3 regions of the Georgenia sp. M64 genome follow, and region 1 is predicted to be linked to each of the others. Evidence: riboswitches for the same ligand, from Rfam matches in the RefSeq annotation. Region 1 holds a riboswitch; each other region holds the start of a gene.
The links. A riboswitch is a leader RNA that binds a small molecule or an ion and turns the genes downstream of it on or off. The one in region 1 is predicted to bind S-adenosylmethionine.
Positions count from the first base shown of each region.

Region 2: linked by a shared signal. The riboswitch ahead of AAEM63_RS00180 (OsmC family protein) and the one ahead of AAEM63_RS12155 (hypothetical protein) in region 1 are both predicted to bind S-adenosylmethionine.
Region 3: linked by a shared signal. The riboswitch ahead of AAEM63_RS00450 (methylenetetrahydrofolate reductase) and the one ahead of AAEM63_RS12155 (hypothetical protein) in region 1 are both predicted to bind S-adenosylmethionine.

Region 1 is NZ_CP145809.1:2,698,969-2,706,292, forward strand. Features, by position in the region: gene AAEM63_RS12150 (AarF/UbiB family protein) at 1-368, shown strand, start outside; gene AAEM63_RS12155 (hypothetical protein) at 499-1,482, opposite strand; SAM riboswitch class IV at 1,750-1,860, opposite strand; gene AAEM63_RS12160 (alkylhydroperoxidase domain protein) at 1,942-3,288, opposite strand; gene AAEM63_RS12165 (putative FMN-dependent luciferase-like monooxygenase) at 3,315-4,334, opposite strand; gene AAEM63_RS12170 (ABC transporter ATP-binding protein) at 4,331-6,076, opposite strand; gene AAEM63_RS12175 (ABC transporter permease) at 6,073-7,029, opposite strand; gene AAEM63_RS12180 (ABC transporter permease) at 7,026-7,324, opposite strand, start outside.
Region 2 is NZ_CP145809.1:33,869-41,192, reverse strand. Features, by position in the region: gene AAEM63_RS00205 (STAS domain-containing protein) at 1-300, opposite strand, end outside; gene AAEM63_RS00200 (TetR/AcrR family transcriptional regulator C-terminal domain-containing protein) at 509-1,219, shown strand; gene AAEM63_RS00195 (hypothetical protein) at 1,399-1,701, shown strand; gene AAEM63_RS00190 (putative sulfate exporter family transporter) at 1,694-2,716, opposite strand; gene AAEM63_RS00185 (sodium:solute symporter family protein) at 2,713-4,383, opposite strand; gene AAEM63_RS00180 (OsmC family protein) at 4,380-4,895, opposite strand; SAM riboswitch class I at 4,905-4,999, opposite strand; gene AAEM63_RS00175 (aromatic ring-opening dioxygenase LigA) at 5,549-6,046, opposite strand; gene AAEM63_RS00170 (pectate lyase) at 6,361-7,324, shown strand, end outside.
Region 3 is NZ_CP145809.1:89,912-97,235, forward strand. Features, by position in the region: gene AAEM63_RS00420 (GNAT family N-acetyltransferase) at 1-385, shown strand, start outside; gene AAEM63_RS00425 (alpha/beta fold hydrolase) at 473-1,240, opposite strand; gene AAEM63_RS00430 (hypothetical protein) at 1,365-1,937, opposite strand; gene AAEM63_RS00435 (2TM domain-containing protein) at 1,970-2,287, opposite strand; gene AAEM63_RS00440 (PLDc N-terminal domain-containing protein) at 2,443-2,664, opposite strand; gene AAEM63_RS00445 (NADP-dependent oxidoreductase) at 2,791-3,726, shown strand; SAM riboswitch class I at 3,800-3,885, shown strand; gene AAEM63_RS00450 (methylenetetrahydrofolate reductase) at 3,894-4,937, shown strand; gene AAEM63_RS00455 (GNAT family N-acetyltransferase) at 4,948-5,445, shown strand; gene AAEM63_RS00460 (aldo/keto reductase) at 5,494-6,351, shown strand; gene AAEM63_RS00465 (hypothetical protein) at 6,395-7,324, opposite strand, start outside.

The DNA.
Region 1 (7,324 bases):
GCGCCGCGCGGCTCAAGGAGACCCTCGAGCAGGAGGTCAGCGGCCTGCTGCCGGTGCTGCGCCGCTTCCCCCGGCGGGTGGACCGCATCGCCGACGCCGTCGAGCACGGCCGTCTCACGGCCAACGTGCGGCTCTTCGCCGACCCGCGGGACCGGCAGATCGTCACCCACCTCGTCCACCGCACCCTGCTGACCGTGCTCGGCGCGACCGCGGGGATGATGTCCGTGGTGCTCTTCAGCGTCACCGGCGGGCCGATGGTCACCAGCACGGTGAACCTCTACACGGTGCTGGCGACCGCCCTGTTCGTCGTCGCCGTAATCCTCGTCCTGCGCGTCCTCATCATCATCTTCCGGCGCGAGGAGCCCTGAGCCGGCCCGCGGTGTCGTGACACCGCGGACCGACCCGGCCCATCGCGACGGCGCACGTCCAGGACGGCGGCAGCGGACGGCGTTGGTCCGGACCGGCCGGTCGGGACCGGGCCTGTCAAGAGTGCGAGCGTCAGGACGGGACAGCCACCCGGGCGGCGGCGGGACGCCGGGCTGCCGCGACGCGGGCAGCCGGCGCGGAGGGGACGCGGACCGGTCGCACCGCCGTCGTCGCGGGGGCCAGGAGGCCGCGGCCCCGCAGCTCGGGCAGCAGCCCGTGGACGAGGGCCGCGACGTCGGCCGGGACCGAGCCCGGGACGACGACGACGCCGTCCGCGGACCCGCCCGTCACCCACGCCTCGATCGTGTCGGCGACGTCGCTGACCGTGCCCACCCCGGCCAGCGCCCCGGTCCACGGGGCGCCGCCGGCGATGTCGGCCACCAGGGCCGCCCGCTCGACCGCGGCGCTGCGCTGGGTGGAGACCACGGCGTGGAGGTCGACCAGGACCGGGATGTCCCCGCGCCCGGCGGCCCGGGCGGCGGCGCGCACCGCGAAGCGGAGCTCCCGTGCCCACGCGGCGTCCTGCTCGCGGATGCGCACGACGTCCGCGAAGGACCCGGCCGTCTCGACGTCGCGCTCGTCGCGCACCTCGACGACGACGCGCGTGCCGGTGCCGCGGGCGGGCCGCTCCTCACCGGCGAGGCGGGCCGCGGGGGCGCCGGCCCGGGTCTGGACGCCGGCCCAGGCGGTGCCGACCAGGCCCACCTGGGCGAGCTCGGCGGCGACGGGGCGCAGGTCGGCCCCGGCCGGGACGGCGGCGACGAGCCCGCCCGGTCCGGCGTGCGGGCCGATGCGGCGGGCCGCGACCACGGGGTCGAGCCACGACTCGGGACGCAGGACCCGGTCCGTGCGCAGGCGGAAGCCCTCGCCGAGTGCGACGAAGTCGACGCCGGCCTCGTGGGCGGCGCGGGTGTAGGAGGCGAGCCGGGCCAGGTCGGCCTTGGCGACGGGCAGGTCCGCCCCGAGGTCGTCGTCGGCGGTGACGCCGAGCGCGGTGAGGTCGAGGGCGACCTGGGCGGGGCGGTTCTCGGAACGCGGGAGCAGCAGAGCGGTCATGGGAGCACACATCCAGGTGTCGGCGCGCCGGCGGCGGGCGCGGCGGAAGGAAGGCTGACCGGCCGGTCCCGCGCGTGGCGTGCCAATCGCCCGCGGCGGGGGGCTCGAGATCAGGGGTGACGCGTCGGCAGGTGCCGGGGCGTCGCGGGGTATGTCGTCAGATGGACATACCGGGACGACACATGCACATGCACATCGAGCGGCGCGGCGAGAAGACGTTCTGCCCGGGGCCCTGGTGCGTGTTCATTCGTCCTGAGTTTCCTTCGTGCTCGGCGGTTGTCCCGCGCACTCGCGGGACCAGGTCATCACCCGGGGCACCCCCCGCACGTGGGGGGTTGCCGGCCAGCGAGCCGGGGCTTGACGCTGACGCTCTTGACCTCGACATGACAGTAGGTGGGCGTTGCTTCAGGTGTCAACCATCGGTCCCGGTGCGTGGACCGCACCGGGACGTGGGCTGCCTCACACCCCCGGTTCCGCTGGCTCGCCGAGGGACAGCATGAGCCGGTTGGCCCACCCGAAGAAAGCCGCACCGTGGACGAGATCGGCGATCTCGAGGTCGTCGAGCCCGGCGGCCCGCAGCGCGCCGACCTCCTGCGCGCCGAACGTGGGCGGGGTGCTGCTCAGCGCGACCGCCGCGGCGACCACCGCGTCCCACCGCGGTCCGAGGTCGGCGAAGACGCCCTCGTCGAGCAGTCGCTGGACGTCCTCGGGACGCCGCGAGTGGTGCGCAGCGAAGCGGGCGTGGACCGAGGCGCAGAAGACGCAGCCGTTGAGGCGGCTGGCCGCGGTGGCCGCGAGCTCGCGCTCGGCCCTCGGCAGACCGCCGCGGGTGTTGTAGAAGATGTCGTTGTCGGTGCGGGTGCGCGCCGCGAGGACCTCGGGGTCGCGCACGAGCAGCCGGAAGTAGTCGTTGTCCGCACGGCGCCGGTCGACGAGCCCGTCGAGGTGCCGCTCGGTGAGCTCCTCGCGGGGCAGGGGCTCGAGCCACGGGACCCACCCGAGCTGGTCGCGGGTGAACGCCTCGGGACGACGGAGGTCCGGGTAGGTGAGGACCTGGGCGGGCGCCCGCTCAGCCGGCCCGGGCTCCGGACGGTCGCCGGCGAGACCGTCCGGCGCCTCGCCGGCGACGCCGTCGGGTGCCTCGGCGGTGCCACCATCCGGTACCTCGGCGGCCAGCGCACCGAGGCCGTGGACGACGCGGACCTGGAAGGCGAGGAACGACACCAGCTGGGCGAGCGTGACGATGCCGTCGGTGCTCCAGCCCGCCGCGGCCAGGCGCTCGAGCGCCGCCGGGCTCGCCTCGCGGGGCCGCAGGACGAGCAGGTGCGCGTGCTCGAGCGCCGCGGTGAGCCGGGCCCCGAGCGCCTCGCCGTCCTGGACCCGGTACACCGGGCCCGGCCTGCTCTCCCCGGCCAGCGCCGGCTCACGGTAGGCGCCGTACGGTCCCGTGGTCGCGCCGCTCGCCACCTCGCGTGCGACGACGCGGGCGAGGTGCGGGTCGGCCGCCCCGAGGTGGGCGGCGTAGCGGGCGGCGACGGGACCCGAGCCGTGCAGTGCCGAGACGAACGCGGCCACCACCGAGCGCTCGAGGAGCGAGACGTGGGTGGGGTCGACCGGCTCGAGGAGGGCCTCGTGGCTGCGCTGGGCGTTCGCGCGGGCGGCGGGCCGCGCGCCGCGGATCTCGTCGAGCCGGCTGCCCGGCCGGGTGCCGAGGAGGTGGTCGACGACGTCGGGGACCGCCGGGGGGACGTCGGGGTCGGTGGGGACGGTGGTGGGTGCGGAGGCGGTGGTGGGTGCGGTGCTCATGTCGGGTCCTCTTCTGGTCGGGGAGGTCATGCCACGGGGGCGGGGAGCCCGGCGCGCAGCCCGGTCCGCAGCGCAGGGGCCACCTCGGTGGCGATGAGCTCGATGGAGCGCAGGACGTCCTCGTGGGGCGGGTCGATGGAGTGGACCTGGAACGAGACGTCCGTGGCGCGGGCCAGGGCCGTGTCCTCGGCCAGCTCCGCGAGGACCTGCTCGGGCGTGCCGAGGTGGCTGTCGGTGCGCCGCAGGAGCGCGTCGACGTCGTCCTCGGGCAGGTGGTGGCCCTGGCGCCGCAGGCCTTGGGCGGCGCGTCGCAGGCCTGCCTCGGCGTGGGGCCGGAGGCGGGCCGGGTCCTCGGCGACCACGAGCGTGCGGGAGGCCAGGATCCTCGGCGCCACGCCGTCGGGCAGGGCCGCGAGGTAGGCGTCGATCACGGGGTCCTGCAGCTCGCTGAGGGTGGCGTCCGGCGCGTGGGCCGGGCGCGGCTGGGTGCGCGAGAGCATGAGTCCGTCCCCGCGCTCGCCCGCCCGCGCACCGCCGTCGACGGAGAAGGTCGCCTGCCAGATCCGCCGGCCCAGGTCCGGCGCCGGCGGGTAGAGGTGGTTGCGCTCGTCGGCCAGCGCCCGTCCCTCGAGGGCCTCGAGGAGCGCGGCGAGGTGCCGGGCGAAGATCTCGCGCCGGTCGGCGTGGGCGCGCCCGAAGGCGGGGAAGGACTTCGGCGTGCCGCCGTTGCCCAGACCCAGCTCGAGCCGCCCACCGGACAGGACGTCCAGGACGGCCGCGTCCTCGGCCACGCGCACGGGGTCCTCCAGCGGGAGGGTGATGATGCCCGTGCCGAGCCGGATGCGGTTCGTCAGGGCCGCGACGTGGCTGAGCAGCACCAGCGGGGAGGGCAGGCCGCCCTCGTCGCGGTCGAAGTGGTGCTGGGCCACCCACGCCGAGTCGAGCCCGAGGTGCTCCGCGAGGCGGATCTGCTCGACGGCGTGGGCGTAGCGCTCGGCCGGCGAGGCGTCGTCGAGGATGCGGGTGAAGATGCCGACGGCGGTCATCTGGTCTCTCCGTTCGTGGGGGCCGCCGCGCGGTGCGGGATCGCCTCGACGAGGGCGGCGGTGTAGTCGTGGGCTGGGTGGTCGAGGACGTCGGCCGCGCGGCCGTGCTCGACGACCCGGCCGTCGCGCATCACCGAGACGGTGTCGGCGATCTGTCGGACGACGGCGAGGTCGTGGGAGATGAAGAGGTAGGTCAGGCCCAGGTCCTGCTGGAGCCGGTCGAGGAGGTCGAGGATCTGGGCCTGGACCGTGACGTCGAGCGCGGAGACCGCCTCGTCGAGCACGAGCACCGCGGGCTCCAGGACGAGGGCCCGGGCGATCGCCACGCGCTGCCGCTGCCCGCCCGAGAGCTCCGCCGGCCGACGGGCCGCCAGCGTGGCCGGCAGCGCGACCTGCTCGAGGGCCTCGGCCGCCCGGCGCCGCCGGTCACGTCGGTCGGTGCGGCCGTGGTTGCGCAGGGGCTCGGCGACGATCTCGGTCACGCTCTGGCGCGGGTCGAGGGAGCTGAACGGGTTCTGGTAGACCAGCTGGGTCCCCCGGCGGAACCGGCGCAGGGCCTCCCCCCGCAGCCCGGTGACCTCCGCCCCCTCGACCACCACGGAGCCGGCGGTGGGTCGTCGGAGCCCGACGACGGCGCGGGCGGTGGTGGTCTTGCCCGAGCCGGACTCCCCCACGAGCGCGTGGGTGGTGCCGCGGACCACCGAGAAGGAGACGTCGTCGACGGCACGGAACCGCGGTCCGCGTCCGTGCCCGAACTCCTGGACGAGGCCGCGGACCTCGATCGCGCGGTCGGTCTCGCGCGCCGTCTCGACGAGCCGGGCGGTGGCCCGGGGTGCCGGCTCGGTGAGGGAGGGCGCGTCGGCGAGGAGCGTGCGCGTGTAGGGGTGGGCCGGGGCGGCGAGGAGCGCCTCGGTCGCGCCCTCCTCGACGATCCGGCCGTCCTTCATCACGAGGATGCGGTCGGCCCGCTCGGCGGCGACGGCGAGGTCGTGCGTGACGAGCAGGACGGCCGAGCCGAGCTCGGCGCGCAGGTCGTCGAGCAGGTCGAGGATCCGGCGCTGGACGGTGACGTCGAGGGCGCTGGTGGGCTCGTCGGCGATGACCAGGTCGGGCCCGAGCGCGATCGCGCCGGCGATGAGGACCCGCTGCTTCATCCCGCCGGACAGCTCGTGCGGGTACTGGCGGGCCCGCCGCTCCGGCTCGGGGATGCCCACCCGGGCGAGGAGCTCGACGACCCGCGCCCGCACCGCCGCCCGGGGGCCGGCCCGGTGGATGCGCAGGACCTCGGCGAGGTTGTCGCCGATGGTGCGGACCGGGTTGAGGGAGTTGTGCGGGTCCTGCGGCACCAGGCCGATCCGTGCCCCGCGCACGGCGCGCAGCTGCCGGGGCGTCCAGCCGGAGACGTCGGCGCCGCCGACGGCGATGCTGCCCGCGTCCACGTGGGCGCCGGCGCCCAGCAGACCGATGACGGCCTGCGCCGTCGTCGTCTTGCCCGACCCCGACTCCCCCACGACGGCGACGACCTCGCCGGGCCGGACGTCGAAGGAGACGCCGCGCACGGCCGCGGTCGAGGTGCGGCCCGAGCGGTAGGTGACGGCGAGGTCGCGGACGGCGAGGACGGGCACGTCGCGGGGGGTCCCGGGGGCCGCGACGTCCCCCGGTGCGGTTCCCGCGCTCGTCACTGCGGCTCCTGGACCGGCGGCCGCGGCGGAGGCCCGGTGAAGGGTGGGGGCGGTGGTCATGACGGCCTCCTCAGGGCGGCGCTGATGCGGTTGGCGGACAGGACCACGGCGACCAGGACGAGCCCCGGCAGGGTGGTGAGCCACCAGGCTGTGGCGATGTAGCTGCGCCCCTCGGCGATGAGCAGGCCCCACTCGGGGGTGGGCGGGGGTGCGCCGTAGCCGAGGAACCCCAGGGTGGAGACGGCGATGATCGCGGTGCCGAACTGCAGGGCGGCGAGGGAGACGACCGCGCCGACCGAGTTCGGCAGGACGTGGCGCCACAGCACCGGGAAGAACCGCCCGCCGGAGCCGAAGGCGGCCTCGACGTAGTCGCTGCGCCGCACCCGGACCACCTCCGAGCGCGCCAGCCGGGCGAAGGCGGCCACCGAGCTGATCCCGACGGCGATCGCCGCGTTGGTCGTGCCGAAGCCGAGCAGGATGATGATGCTGAGCATGAGCAGCAGCGCGGGGATCGCCAGCAGCACGTCGACGACGCGCATGAGGACGTCGTCGACGAGCCGGCCCGCGGAACCGGCCAGCACGCCCAGGGCGGTCCCGGCGGCGAGGCCGACGGTGACGGCGAGCAGGGCGCCGGCGAGGGAGTGCACCGAGCCGTGGACGACCCGGGCGAGGAGGTCCCGGCCCAGGGCGTCCGTCCCGAAGGGGTGCGCCGGGCCCGGGGCCTGGAGCTTCTCCGCGGGCACGCCGGCGAGCGGGTCGTGGCCGGTGAACAGCCCCGGCGCGACGGCCCACCCCAGGACGACGGCGACGACGGCCACCGCGAGGACCAGGCTCGGCGAGGTGCCGCGCAGGGCGCGGAGCGGGGTGCGCCGGGCGGCGAGCCCCTCGACGCCGCGCGGGTCGTGGCCGGGCGGGGTGGCGACGCCACTCGGATCGCCGGTCGAGGTCGCGACGCCACGCGGGTCGTGCCCGGGCGAGCTCGCGGGGGGCGGGGTGGGGGTCGTGGTGCTCATGCGGCCAGCCCGATCTTCGTGGCGGTGCGGGGGTCGAGGACGGGGTAGAGCAGGTCCACGACCAGGTTGACGACGACGAACGCGGTGGCGGCCAGGAGGACGACGCCCTGCAGGACCGGGATGTCCTGCTGGGCGACCGCCTGCTCCGTGAGCCGGCCGATCCCGGCGCGGCCGAAGACGGTCTCGGTCACCACCGCGCCGCCGATGAGCTCGCCGAGCAGCACCCCGGCGACGGTGAGCGCCGGGGCGACGGCGTTGCGGGCCACGGTCCGGGTGAGCAGCCACACCGGACCGG
Region 2 (7,324 bases), 1.5 Mb from region 1:
GGTCACCTCGAGGAGGAAGCGCACGACGTCGGGCGGCTTGATGAACACCAGCCGGTGCCGGTAGCGGAACGCCAGGCTCGCGAGCGCGGAGACCACCGACGAGTCCATGAAGGTCACGTTCCGCACGTCCACCTCGACGGGGAGGCCGGCGTCCTCCACCTCGGCGACGGCGCGCGTGAGCTCCTCGCCGAGACTGGTGTCGACCTCGCCGGCGAGGACCAGCCGGGTGCGTCCGGGCAGGAGCAGCACGGAGGCGCTGCCCTCACCCTCGGGTGACATGCGCGGTGCGGTGCTCGCCATGGGGTTCCCCTCTCGTCCCGCCGGGCCGGCGGTGCAGACCGCGCCAGGTCGTGCCGGCACGGTTTACGCCGTAAGTGTACGTCGTAAACCGCGCCGGTGATCCTGACACGCGACCGGTCCGGTCGCCACGTCCCGTGGCGGTGCTCCCCCGGACCGGGGACTACCCTGGGAGGCGCAGCTCATCACCCCGACCGGGAGGAGCGCCGCCGTGGACTCGACCGAGCAGTCCGTACGAACCCCGTTGACGCGCGACCAGATCGTGGACGCGGCGCTGCGCCTGGTCGACGCCGACGGCCTCTCCGCCCTGAGCATGCGCCGTCTGGGCGCCGACCTCGGGGTTGAGGCGATGGCGCTGTACCGCCACGTCAACGGCCGTGAGGACCTTCTCGAGGCGATGATCGAGGACGTCACTGCTCGGCTGGAGCTCTCCGAGGACATGGACCTGGGTCCGCACGGCGGCTGGCAGACCTACCTGCAGTGGCTCGCCCACACGGTGCGGGAGATCGCCATGGAGCACCCCCACGTCTTCCCGCTCATCGCGACGCGCCACCCCGCCGCCGCCTGGCTCCGCCCGCCCCTGCGCAGCCTGGAGGTGGTGGAGGACTTCCTCGCCGTGCTCCAGCGGAACGGCTTCAGCGACGACCGAGCCGTCACGGCGTACCGGACGTTCACGAGCTTCCTCATCGGCCAGCTCCTCCTCGACGTCTCCCAGCGGGGCGGCGAGACGGTGCCCGAGGAGACCCTCGCCGTCGTCGGCGCGGAGCTCGGCACGGAGGTCGGCTCGAGCGACGCCTCCCTGGCGGGCTACCCCCACATCCTCCGACTCAAGTCCAAGCTCTCCGAGGACCGGGGCGAGGAGGAGTTCGAGGCCGCCCTGGAGGCGGTGCTCGACCGGATCGAGACGCTCGTCTCGCAGTAGGGCACCGGCCGGGACCTGTCGGGCGCGGCGGGCCCAGACGGCAACCCATTCGTTTCAGACGACGGCTGTGCACAACCCGTGCGGCGGCGGTGAAGCGTAGCTCGCCACGACAGGACACCCACGGCTACCGTCGTGGTGCGGGCTCTCGTCCGCACCCCCCGAACGAATCGACGTGCCGCTTGAGCCTGCCCACCCCGTCAGCTCCCCGCCCCAAGGACCTCCGACACCGCCGCTCCGCGGACGACCCCGGCGCCGTCCGGGCGCTCGAGCGGGTCCGTGAGGCGCAGCGCGAGCTCGACGTCGCCCAGCAGGCGGCCGAGGAGGCGATGGTCCGGCGCAACCTCGCCGTGACGTACGCCCGCGAGGCGGGGGTTCCGGCGGCACTGCTCCAGGCCAGCACGAGCCTGCCGCCGGCGGCCCTGGAGCTCGCGGTCGCCCGCGGCGAGCTCCTCACCACCGGCGGGGTCCGCGCCCTCAGCTGAGGCCGAGCGCGACCAGCGACACGGTCGCCACCAGCGCCCACGACACCAGCGCGAGGACCAGCGGGCGCCCACCGGTGCGACGCAGCTCCCCGAGGCGGACCGCGCAGCCCAGACCGAACAGCGCCGCGGTGAGCAGCAGGTCCTGCGCGACCCCGGCGGCCTCGAGCACGCCCGTGGGCACGGCGCCGGTGCTGCGCAGGGCGATCATGCCCAGGAACCCTGCGACGAAGAGCGGGACCACCGGCGGCCCTGACCGGTCGCCGCGGCCGCGGCGCGCCCGGATCGTCAGGGCGACCCCGGCCACCATGGGCGCGAGCATGAGCACGCGTGTGAGCTTGACGACCACCGCCGCCGCGAGCGCCGTCGTTCCTGCCGTCCCCGCGGTGGCCACGACCTGACCGACGTCGTGGACGCTGGCGCCCACCCACCGGCCGAACGCCTCCGGGCCGAGGCCGAGCGGACCCTGGAGCAGCGGCAGCACGGCGATGGCCAGGGTGCCGCACAGCGTGACGAGAGCGGTGGGAACGACCATCGCGCGTCGGGTCGCCCCCGTGACGGCGCCCATCGCGGCGATGGCGGAGGCCCCGCAGATGGAGAAGCCGGTGGCGACGAGCAGGCTCTCCTGCCTCGGCAGGCCGAGCAACCGCCCGGCCAGGAGGGTTCCGGCGAAGGTGATCAGGACGATGCCGACCACGACGACGAGGGTGCGCCAACCCAGGTCGGCCACCTCTCCCAGGCTCAGGCGCAGGCCCAGCAGCACGATGCCGAGGCGCATGAGGCGCTTGCCGGCGAAGGTCAGGCCGGGGCCGAGCGGACCGGCCACGAGACGGGCGCTCCGCGGGAGGTTGGCCGCGAGGATCCCCAGCACCACGGCGACCGTCAGCGCCGGGAGCTGCGGCACCACCCGGTGGACCGCCACCGCCACGAGCACCGCCCCGACGGCGGCGAGCAGGCCGGGCACCGCCCGGCCTGCGCTCACGCGCCGCCCCGTCCGCGCCGCCGCCGGTGCGGTCATCGGGGCGCGAGCCCCGCGTGGTCGAGCGCGTCGTCGGCGGCCTCCCGGGCGTCGAGCGAGCGCGCCGTGCCGGGCAGCGAGGGGGCCGTGACCGAGGGCACGGTGAGCTGGAAGACGCCGGCCGCGAGGAGCACCACGGTGGTGAACAGTGCCAGACCCGTCAGGCCGAGCGGGTGCAGACTCACCCAGGCCAGCGTGGTGACCGCGAGGAGGGCGGCTGCGGCAATGAGCGTGGCCGCACCCCGACGTCGGCGCGCGGCCTCGGCCGGGAGCGCCCAGCCACCCTGGGCGAGGGTCACGGCGAGGAGCACGACGAGGTTGAGGCCCATCCCGACCCACACCGGGTGGATGCCCAGGTGGAAGGCGGCCGGGTCCCAGCCGCCGAGGTGGTACCAGGTCAGGCCGGCCGTGAACCCGGCAACCAGCGCCGCCAGCGCCGCCCGGCGGGTGGCGACCGGCCAGAAGAGCACCGCGGCGACCGGCGCGAGGGTGGCCCCGTTGCGCAGGGTCCAGGCCAGCACGTTCCACCAGGCCGACTGCTCGGTGCGGAGCAGTGCGAAGACCACCATGAGCGCGGTGAGCAGGACGAGGGACCAGCGCGTGTAGCGCACGAGGTCGGCCTCGCTCGCCCGCGGGTTGAGCGCGGCGCCGACGTCGCGGCCCAGCGACGTCGCCCCGGAGAACTGGCAGGGGCCGCCCCAGCCGATGGCGCAGGCCCAGAGGCCGAGGAAGAACACGGCCGCGAGCGGCGCAGGCAGGGTCTCGGTGACGAACCGGGTGACGCCGAGCAGACCGAGACTCTCGCCGGGGACCGCGACGGCGGCCGCCACCCCGATCGCGACGCCCAGGACGATGAACGGCAAGGCCATCACGGCCGCCCAGCCCAGGCCCTTGCGGCCCTCCTCCGGCGTCCGGCAGGACAGCGCCATCTGGAAGGCGGCCTGCGCGAGCAGCACGTTGACCACGAAAGTGCCGAACCACGCCACGATGAGGGTGACGCCCGCCGCCGCGGGATCCACCAGCTGTGGGTGGGTCGTGGGCAGACCGGCGAGGGTGCCCGGACCGGGTCCGGCCAGGACGGCGGCCGCACCGACGGCGAGCATGGCGACGAAGACCGCGACGTTGGCCGTCTGGGTCAGTGCGACGGATCGCATGCCGCCGCCCCACAGGAAGGCGAGCAGCAGCAGGGCGGTGGCGATGACCGAGCCGTGGATGCTCAGACCCGTCACCGCGTGCAGAGCGGTGGCGAAGGCGATCGCGGTCGCAACCGACCACATCGGGAAGGTGAAGGCGGTGATCGCCCCGCCGACGGCGCGGGCCGCGCGGCCGAACCGGTCGCCGATGAGACCGGTGATGGTCACCACGAGCCGCTTGCGCAGCGGCACCACGAGCAGGGCGGCGATGAGCGTGATCTGGACGATCTCGGCCACGCCGTACCAGACGGCGGAGACGCCGGTGCGGTACGACAGCTCGAGGATGGCGATGAACGAGGAGCCGGAGAACAGACCCGTGATGCAGAACGCCACGGTGATCGGCCGGAAGTTCCGTCCGCCCACGAAGTAGTTGGCCGCGCCGCCCGCCCGCGCGCGGACGGCCCGACCGGCGAGGACGAGGAAGGCGGTGTAGGCCAGGGCGAGCCCGACCGTCCAGAGGCCGACGGTGGTCATCGCGCCGCCTCCGTGGTGACGTCCCACTTGTCGTCGACCGGCACGCCCGCCGCGGCGACGAGTCCGTACGCCGGGCACCGCCGAAGCACCTCCTGGCGCAGGACCTCGGCCTCGGACGCGGTGGCGTCGGTGCGTAGGGCCACCGCGAGCGCGACGTGAGAGAAGTACGGCGGCACGTCCGCGGTACCGGCGAAGCCGCGGACGTCCTGGGTGGCGTCGGCCTCCACGTGGAGGGCGTGCACGGTGTGGCCACGCTCCCTGGCCACCGCCTCGACGACGACGGTCAGGCACGAGGCGAGGGCCGCGGCCACGTACTCCATCGGGGTCGGACCGCTGTCGTCGCCTCCGAAGGAGCGCGGCTCGGCGGCCACGAAGTCGAACCCACGCACGCTCAGGCGGGTGGTGTAGCTCCCCGCCCACTCGCCGCGGGCCCGGACGTGCTTGATGCGGGGCCGGTCGTCGGTCGGGCGCCCGGCGCGTTCGTCGAGATGCCGGTCGGTGGTCACGGGCATGGTGCTTCTCCTCCATCGGTCCCGGCGTGAGCACCCGCCCCCGCGAGGCGGGGAGGTTGCTGCGGCTTCGTCGAGCCAGGTCTCTCGGCCGCTCTGGATGGGTGGAGGGAACGTACGAAACCGGCGAGGGAGGGCCCGACCGGCGCCCGCATCGTGAGCGGCGGCGCGTCAGGTGCCCGCATGGCGAGACGAGCACCGGCCGACGTCCGCGGCGGGGAACGTCTGTGGGACAGGACGCTCCGACCGGCCGGGGTCGAGGACGGGGTGTTCGGCTGATGTCGTCGACGTTGTTCCGCCCGACTCGGCCCGGCAGCTGCCGACCCGGGCGCCGCTTGACGGCCGGGCACCGCTTGTCACGCCAGGGCGCCCGGTCCGGTCAGCACCTCCGCGTCGAGGTCGAGGGTTCCGGGGTGAGGTCGAGGTTCGGCGCTGCTGGCTCACCCCGCCCGGTACTGAGTCACGGGCCGACATGGCCGGCGGGAGCCACGAGCACGGCGGCCCGCCCAGCTCGACGATGCCTCGGCAGGCGAAGCCTCGTGACCGAAGGACCACAGCACGCGGCGGAGCCCCCGACCCCTCGCCGTGTGGCGGGGGCCGGGGGCTCCGGCGGTCGTGCGGTCGTGCGGTCGTGCGGGTGGAGCGGGTGGTGGTTGTCAGACGGTCACCGGGGTGCGGTCCTGCGCCACCACCGGCGCGGCCGGGACGCTCCGCAGCGTGGTCAGCGCCCACCCGACCAGGATCCACAGCACACCCAGACCCATCACCAGGGCCGCGACACCGTAGGAGACCACCGAGGTGAACAGCGACGCCCGCAGGAACGAGGCGTTCATCACCGAGGTCCGCTGCTGCTGCAGCGCCTGGTGCTCCTCCGAGCCCTCCTCGACCTCACGCATCGCCGCACCCAGCTCCGCGTACGTCCGACCCTCGGTCCCGGCCAGCGCGTGCTCGTTGATGATCTGCGCCTGCGCGTACGCCGAGAACGGACCATCGACCTTGTCACCCGGCAGCATCGAGGAGTCCTCCGGCACGGTGATGTTCTCCGCGGCGAGCTGGCTGCTCACAATGCCCCAGGTGACCCCACCAGCGACGATGAACAGGATCCCCGCGATGATCGAGACGATCCCAGCGATCTTGGTAGCGGACTTGCTCATGATTCGATTTCCCGTCTTCGTGCGGGCCACCGATCCGGCGTCCCGCTCCATGTGCTCCGGGCCGGTGTGGGGGGCTCGGGCTTCTTGTCGGGATAAACGTAGAAGCGACAAACCGGGCAGAGTCAGGACCGAGGTCCCGGCGGTGCCGGGACCTACAGCCGCCCGTACCGCACCCATAGGTCCCGGTTCTGCTCCGACGAATCCTTGACACCTGGATGCCGCTCCAGAATTATGGCCACTTATGGGGGCATGAAAGCGCTTACACCGCGAGGCTCTCCACGTGCGACCCAACCGCCTGACAACGGAGTCACCTCATGCACCGACAGCACACGAAGAGCCGGCTTGCCGCCGGCGCACTTGCCGCCGCCGTGGCGCTGACGACCGCCCCGCCCGCGGTCGGCGTCGGCAGCCACACGCCCACCGCCGACCCGCACGAGGGGGCCACTGTGGGGTGGGCGACCGCGAACGGAGGGACGGACGGTGGCGCCGGGGCCCCTGCGGAGAACGTCTACGTCGTTTCCGACCGCGCCGAGCTGGTGGCCGCCCTCGACAACGCCGGCGCTCCGGACGAGCCCAAGATCATCTATGTCCAGGGCACGATCCACGGCAACGAGGCGCCCGACGGCCGCCTGCTCGGCGAGCAGGACTACGCCCCGGGGTACAACATCGAGAAGTACCTCTCCTGCTTCACCGCCGACGGCTGGAGCGACCAGACGCACGACTACTGCGGGCAGATGCGCCGACTGCGCCAGACGGGCAGCAACAACCTCAAGCGGCAGCAGGAGATCAAGATCCCCAGCAACACGACCCTGCTCGGCCTCGGTGACGACGCCGGGTTCCGCGCGACGAACATCATGCTGCACGTGGACAGCGACATCGTGATCCGCAACCTCACCGTCGAGGCACCGGTGGACTGGTTCTCCTCGTGGGACCCGTGGGACGGCGCGGACGGATCGTGGAACGCGCGGTTCGACGCGATGTCGTCGGTGACCGCGAACAACATCTGGGTCGACCACGTCACCTTCACCGACGGGGCGTACCCCGACAGCGCCGCACCGCTGGGTCCCAACGGCAAGCCCGCCAACCGCCACGACGGTCTGTTCGACATGAAGGACGGCACCGACTTCGTCACGATCACCAACAGCCGGTTCGTCGGGCATGACAAGACCATGCTGCTCGGCTCCGGTGACGGGAACGCGGACACCGACGCCGGACGACTGCGTGTCACCATCGCTGGGAACTACTTCGAGGGCACCTCGCAGCGCTCGCCGCGGGTGC
Region 3 (7,324 bases), 1.6 Mb from region 1:
CGGGCTCGAGTTCGAGGAGGAGGCGTGGGACGCCGAGCGGATGCGGCACGCCGACGAGCAGCTCGTCGCGCGCGGCGGCTCGCAGATGGTCACCGCCGTGGAGCACCTGCCATCGGCTGAGCTGGTCGCGTTCACCGCCCTGGACCGGCGCGAGCAGGACGTCATCTTCCAGCAGGACACCCTCGTCCGCGCCGACCACCGTGGGCGCCGCCTCGGGCTCCTGGTCAAGGCGGCCAACCTCCAGCTCCTGGCCCGGACCTTCCCGGGTGCGCGCCGGGTGCACACCTGGAACGCCGGCGAGAACCGCTTCATGCTCGACATCAACGAGCGCATGGGGTTCGTCCCCGCGAGCGTCGAGGGGGCGTGGCAGCTGCGCCTGGCGTGAGAGCGGCGCCTCCCTCGCTCGCCTGGGTCGGGAGCCTCGGTCGGGAGCCTCGCTGGGGCTCCTCGACCGGCAGCTCGTCCCGGGTGCTCAGCCCGCCGGGAGGTGGACGGCGAACCAGTCCAGTGCGAGCCGGGCGACCTCGTCCATCCGGTCGCCCACGCCGGGCTCGGCGCCCGCGAGGAGCTCGAGCCGGGAGCCGGCGGGCAGCAGGTGCAGCCCCTCGCGGGTGATGACCACCTGGTCGCTGGCCTCCTCGGTGTGGTCCCCGTGGACGAGGAGGACCGGCACCTTGACCGACCCGAGCAGCTCGGCCTGGTCGATGAGAGAGAAGTCGGCGAGGGTCTGGCGCGAGATCACGGAGTACTCCCGGGCGGCGGCGACGTTGTCGTCCGGGATCCGCGCGTGCCCCAGCCGTTCGAGGTCGTCGAGCTGTCCGGGCGAGAAGATCTCCTCCCACGGGTACGACATCGGTCCGGTCATCGCGCCGGTGAGGACCATGGTGACGACGTGCGGCGCCGCCGCCCGCATCGCCGCGAACGTGCCGAACGAGTGGGCGTGCACGGCCTGGACCGGGTAGCCCTCCTCGGCGAGCCACGCCGACGCCGAGCGGATGTCCTCGACCTCTCCCGCCACCGTGACGACGTCGTCGTCGCTGGCACCGCAGCCGGAGAGGTCCACCTGGAGGGTGGCGTACCCGGCGGCGCGGTACGCGGCGGCGAGCCGGTCGAACCGGGTCGAGGAGTGGCGGTCGGCGAGGAAGCCGTGGACGAAGAGCACCGCCGCGTGGCCGCCGGCGGGCTCGAAGGTCCCCGCGAGGTGGACGCCGCGGGGCGTGTTGATCGAGACCTCGGCCATGCCCCCACGGTAAAGGGTTGGTATGGGGCCGGTCAGCCCCTTCGTCGCCGGTCTCGCATCGCGGTCGCGGGCTCGTCGGGCAGGTGGGCGCGCCGGGCGGGCGGACCCGCCCGCCCGTGCGGTGTCAGGAGCCGGTGCCGACGGCGGCCGCCAGCCGGTCGAGGCACGCCCGCCAGAACTCCTTGGTCTCCGCAACCGCGTCCGCGCCCGGCAACCTGGTGTGCTGGACCGCCACCCGGACCTTGGCGCGGCCGTCGCGGCCCGGCGGCACAGGCTGGACGAGGACGCTCACCCGGCTGCCGTCGTCGCCCCGGAGCCGGAGCGAGCGCGGCTCGGTCGCACCCACCAGCGGCCAGTCGACGTCGAGCCAGTCGCTGCGCAGATCCTCCTCGCCGAGGTAGGGCCAGACCTGCTCAGCGGTGGCGTGCAGGGTGCGGGTCACGCCGGCCTCGAAGTGCCCGAGCGAGCTCTGCCCCGGCAGGCGCAGGCCGCGGGCCTGCTCGTAGCCGACCGTCACCGACTGCGCCCACCAGGCGTCCACATCGTGCTCGCCGCCGAGCCAGCGCGCGATGTGGGCGTGGTCCCACTCGCGAGCGCCCGCGTCGTCGAGGAGCGTGTACCAGGACGTCCGCGAGCGGCCCGTGGCGGCCTGGAGCCGCTCGTCGCCGACCTGCTGCTCCTGGCCGCGGATGCCCATGGCGGCGAGCCTACGCGCGGGCACCGGTCCGGTCAGCGCTGCTGGCGCAGCCGGTCCATCTCGGCGGCGATCTGCGCCGGTCCCGGCGGCGGGGAGTAGACGTCCATCGCGTGGAACAGCAGCCCGATGCCCCAGCCGAGGATCGGGAAGACCGGCCAGAAGAACGACGCCGCCCCGGTCATCCACCAGATGACCACGAGCAGGAGGTTCACGCTGACGTAGGCCAGGAGGTGAGCCTTGAAGTCGCGCTTGTCCTTGAGCCGCTTGACCGCAAGACGGCGGAGCTCGGCCTCGTCCGGGACGGGGTCGGCTGCGCCCGAGGTGTACTGCCCGGGTGTGTACTCGGTCATCGTGATCTCCTCACTCCCCCCACAGCAGCGTCACCCCCGGGGCGACGCCGGGCAAGGGCCCTCGGTCCCCGCGGCCGGTCCGCCCGGGTACTCGCCCCCCGGGTGCGCCGTCCCGGCGCCCGGGGGGCGCGCCGGGTGGGCCGTCGCTCGTGCGCTCAGGTCCTCGGCAGCCGTCCCCTGGTGAGGTACAGGATCGGACCGACCCAGCTGATCGCGATGACCCCCGCCCACCGCGTCTTGCTCCCGGCGACCGCCCACGCCGGCCGCCGGGCGAGGTCCACCCATGCCGTGACCGCCAGGGCGGCCTCCGCGACGCCGAGCGCGGTGACGGCCCGCCGCTGGGTGGTGCTCAGGTCGGACCAGCTGCGCGCGCCCATGGGGGACTCCTCGTCTCGGGTGGGACCAGTCTTGCCCGTCCTCCCCGGCCCTGACCAGGGCCCAAGGGCTCGACGGCGCCGCCGGCCTGCGCCACGCTGGGCCCACGCCGAGCAGAAGGAGGCCCCGTGACCTGGCCCCGACCCCCGGCCGTCGGCGTGACCGGCTCGCTCGTGCTCGTCGCGCGCGCCTACGGCGGTCCCCAGCACCAGGCGCTCGTCGAGCGGGACGTCCCCGCGCCCGGCCCGGGCGAGGTGCTCGTCCGGGTCCGCGCGGCCGCGGTCAACCCGGCCGACGTCAAGCGGCGCGAGGGGCTCTTCGGGACCACCCGCACGCCGCCCCTCGCCCTCGGCCTGGAGCTCTCCGGCGTCGTCGAGGCGCTCGGCCCGGACGTCACGGACCTCGACGTGGGCGACGGCGTCGTGGGCCGCCCGCGTCCGGGTGCCGGCGCCTTCGCCGAGCACACCCTCGCCCGGCGACGCGACGTCGTGGCCAAGCCGGCCGGTCTGCCGCACGAGGTCGCCGCCACCCTCCCGATCGCCGGGACGGCGGCCTGGGACGCGTTCCACCAGGTCGACCCCGGCGCAGGCCGCACGCTCCTGGTCATCGGGGTGGGGGGCGGGGTCGGTGATCTCGTCGCCCAGCTGGCCCGGGCCGCCGGGACCCGGGTGGTCGGCACGGGCAGCGAGAGCAAGCGCGCCCGTGCCGAGAGCCTCGGGGTCACGTTCGTGGCCTCCGGTCCTGGCGCGCTCGCGGCCGTCCGGGCAGCCGGCCCGGTGGACGCCGTGCTCGACCTCGCCGGAGGTGAGGCGCTGCGCAGCCTCGTCGCGGTCGTGGCCGACCGTGCGAGCGTCGTCAGCGCGGCCGACCCCGCCGCCGCCGTCGCGCTCGGGGGGCAGGCGCTCGAGCGAGGACCGGACGTGCTCGCGGACGTCGTCGCCGCGGCCGCGGAGGGTCGTCTGCGCCCGAACGTCACCGCCACCTACCCGCTGACACGCGCGGCCGACGCCGTGGCGCAGGTCGAGGGCCGGCACGCCGCCGGCAAGGTGGTCGTCCTGCCCTGAGGCCCATGTCTCAGGACGTGGGATGCGGGGCCCGCATGCTGGCGCGTGCACCCATACCCCGGCGAGTATGGAGCGTCCATCCCGAGCGGCCGAGAGACCTGGCTCCCCGACGCCGCAGCAACCCGCACCTGCGGGTGCTCCCGCCAGGACCGATGGAGCGTGATCCCATGTCCACCTCTAGCCTCTTGGCTGTGCCGACCACCCGCCCCACGGTCTCCTTCGAGCTCTACCCGCCCCGGCGGCCCGAGCTCGGCGAGGTCGTGTGGCAGCGCATCCTGCGGCTGGCCGAGGCCGCACCGGACTTCTTCTCCGTCACCTACGGGGCGTCCGGGTCCTCCCGCGACGCCTCCGAGCGCCTGGTCCGCCGCATCCTCGACGAGACCGGCGTCCCGGTCATCGCCCACCTCACCTGCGTCGGGACCACCCGCGAGGAGCTCGGCGCGCTCGTGCGGCGCCTCCTCGGCCTGGGGGTGCGGGACTTCCTCGCGCTGCGCGGCGACCCGCCGGCCGGTCAGTCCGTGTGGGCCCCCGCGGCCGGTGGTCTCGCCCGCTCCAGCGAGCTCGTCGGGCTCATCCGCCAGGTCGAGGCCGAGGAGCTCGGCGCACCCCGCGCCGACGGCGGCCGGGAGGCCGGCGTCACGGCGGCCGGGCCCTCGCCCGTCGCCCGCGAGCTGGGGGTGGACCCGGCCGACGTCGTCTCCGTCGCCGTGGCCGCCTATCCCTGCGGGCGCAGCCACACCCGCGAGGCCGAGCTCGCGGCGCTGCGGGAGAAGCAGGCGGCGGGCGCGGACTTCGCCATCACCCAGGTCTTCTACGACGTCGACTCCTACGCCTCCCTCGTGGCGGACGCCCGGGCGGCCGGGGTGCTCATCCCGATCCTGCCCGGCATCATCCCGCTGACCGACCCCGGCCGCCTCGCCCGGCTCGGCGAGCTCACGGGCGTCGACGTGCCGCCGGCCCTGACGGCTCTGCTCGCCGTCGACGACGAGGCCGAGCGCCTGCGCCGGGGCGTGGCGGCCACCGTGGACCTGGTCGAGGGCGCGCTCGCCGCCGGCGCACCCGGGCTGCACCTGTACACCTTCAACCGGGACCGGCCGGCGCTGGACGTCCTGGAGGCCCTGCGCGAGCGCGGGGTCAACAACCCCGCGCTGCCCACGGGCCTGCGCAGGAACCCGGCCCGGCCGGGCGCCCTGCCGCTCGAGCGCCGCTGACGTGGGGGCCGTGCTCGCGCGTCTGGACGTCGGCGGCGAGACGGTGGTGCTGCGCCGCGCCGTCGCCACCGACGTCGCCGGCATCGTCGATCTCCTCGCCGCCGACCAGCTCGGCGCCGGCCGCGACGGCGGCGACCTCGCCCCGTACCTGGCCGCCTTCGCCGCGATCGACGCCGACCCCGCGCAGCTGCTCGTCGTCGCGGTCGACGAGGGGGGCCGGCTCGCCGCCACCTTCCAGCTGTCCTTCATCCCGGGCCTCGCCCGGCGGGGGAGCCTGCGCGCCCAGGTCGAGGCGGTCCGCGTGGCGCCGGACCGCCGCGGCGACGGGCTGGGCCGAGCCATGATCACCTGGGCCGTGGACGAGGCCCGGCGGCGCGGCTGCACCCTCGTGCAGCTCACCACCGACAAGCGGCGGACCGACGCGCGGCGCTTCTACGAGGGGCTCGGGTTCACCGCCACGCACGAGGGGATGAAGCTTCTGGTCGCAGCGGACGGCGACGGCGTCTAACGTGTTCGCGGGCCTCGACCGGGGCCCGCGAGCAACGTGGGAGGACACATGCAGCAGCGCCGTATCGGCGACCGTCCCGTCAGCGCGATCGGTCTCGGTGGGATGCCGATGTCGATCGAGGGCAGACCGGACGAGGCGAGGTCCATCGCCACCGTGCACGCCGCCCTCGACGCCGGCATCACCCTCATCGACACCGCGGACTCCTACCACCGCGACCCCACCGACGTCGGGCACAACGAGCTCCTCATCGCCAAGGCCCTGCGCCTGGCCGGGGCCTCCGCCGACGACGTCCTCGTCGCGACCAAGGGCGGGCACCGCCGTCCGGGGGACGGCACGTGGACCAAGCAGGGCGACGCCGCGTACCTGCGCAAGGCCTGCGAGGCGTCCCTGCAGCGGCTCGACGTCGAGGCGATCGGGCTCTACCAGTTCCACCGGCCGGACCCGGCGGTGCCGTACGAGGAGTCGGTCGGTGCGATCCGCGACCTGCTCGACGAGGGCAAGATCCTCATGGCCGGCATCTCCAACGCCGACCCCGACCAGATCCGCCTCGCCCAGGAGATCCTCGGCGGACGGCTCGTCTCGGTGCAGAACCAGTTCTCGCCGTCGTTCCGCTCCAGCGAGCCCGAGCTCGAGCTGTGCGCGGAGATGGGCATCGCGTTCCTCCCGTGGAGCCCGCTGGGCGGCATCAGCCGTGCGGGCGACCTCGGCTCCACCCACGCCGCCTTCGCCGAGGTCGCGGCCGAGCGGGGCGTGAGCCCCCAGCAGGTCGCCCTGGCCTGGGAGCTGGCCAAGGCGGACGTCGTCATCCCCATCCCGGGGGCCTCCCGGCCGGAGAGCGTGCTCGACTCCGTCGCCGCGGTCGAGCTCGAGCTCACCTCCGAGGAGCTGGCCCGGCTCGACGGCTGAGCGTGGGGGCCGGCCCGGCGCGCGCCGGGCCGGCCCCGCCGGCTCACCGGCGCAGGCTCTCCTCGGTCCCCACGTGGATCCCGAGCCGCGGCAGGACCACGCGGTGGACGAGCAGCACGAGCGCCGTCGCGGCGAGGGCCACGGCGAAGACGGCGACCGAGGAGCCGACGTCGCCCATGAGGTCGGGGTCGACGATCATGACCACGGCCAGGGTGAGCATGAGCATCCCGCCGGCGAGCTTGAGCAGGCGGCCCTGCTTCTCCTGCAGCCGGGTGGCCCGCAGCCCGACGACCGCGGCGCCGAAGAGGGCCAGCTCGTCGAGCTGGTAGATGAGCAGGTACAGCGCCAGCAGGAGGACGAAGGTGCCCGCGGTCGCGCCCTGGCTGGTGAGGAGGTTCGTCCACAGCACCGGGAACCCCGCGGTGCAGGAGAACTCCACCAGCGAGACGCCCGCGGCGAGGACCACGGTCGCCCCCACGAGGGCGGGCAGCGAGTCGCCCTTGGCGATCACGGCGCGCATGCCGCGGTACAGCCCCGGCCGCCGCTCGTCCGCGATGGTGAAGGACAGGCCCTGCCGGTACCAGAAGTAGTCCTTGATGTTGACGACGGCGAAGAACAGCGCCACGAGCGCGACGAGCACCCGCAGCCACGCCGACATGCCCACCACGGTGAGGACCGTGAACAGCCCGGTGATGAACAGGCCGTAGATCGCGGCGGTGACGGTGATGAAGGTCAGGCCGATGACGGCCGTGCGCCGGCGTGACCCGCTGTGCAGCGTCAGGGCGAGCAGGACGGAGAGCACCCACAGCGAGCACGGGTTGAACCCGTCGACGACGGCGATGAGCGCGGTGCTCACGGTGAGCGAGTGCGCCCCCAGGTCCACCTCGCCGAGGAGCGGCAGGCGCAGCACCTCCGTGGCGGCCGCGGGGGGTGCCGGGTCCGGCCCCGCCACCGCGGGCGGGTCGAGCACGCC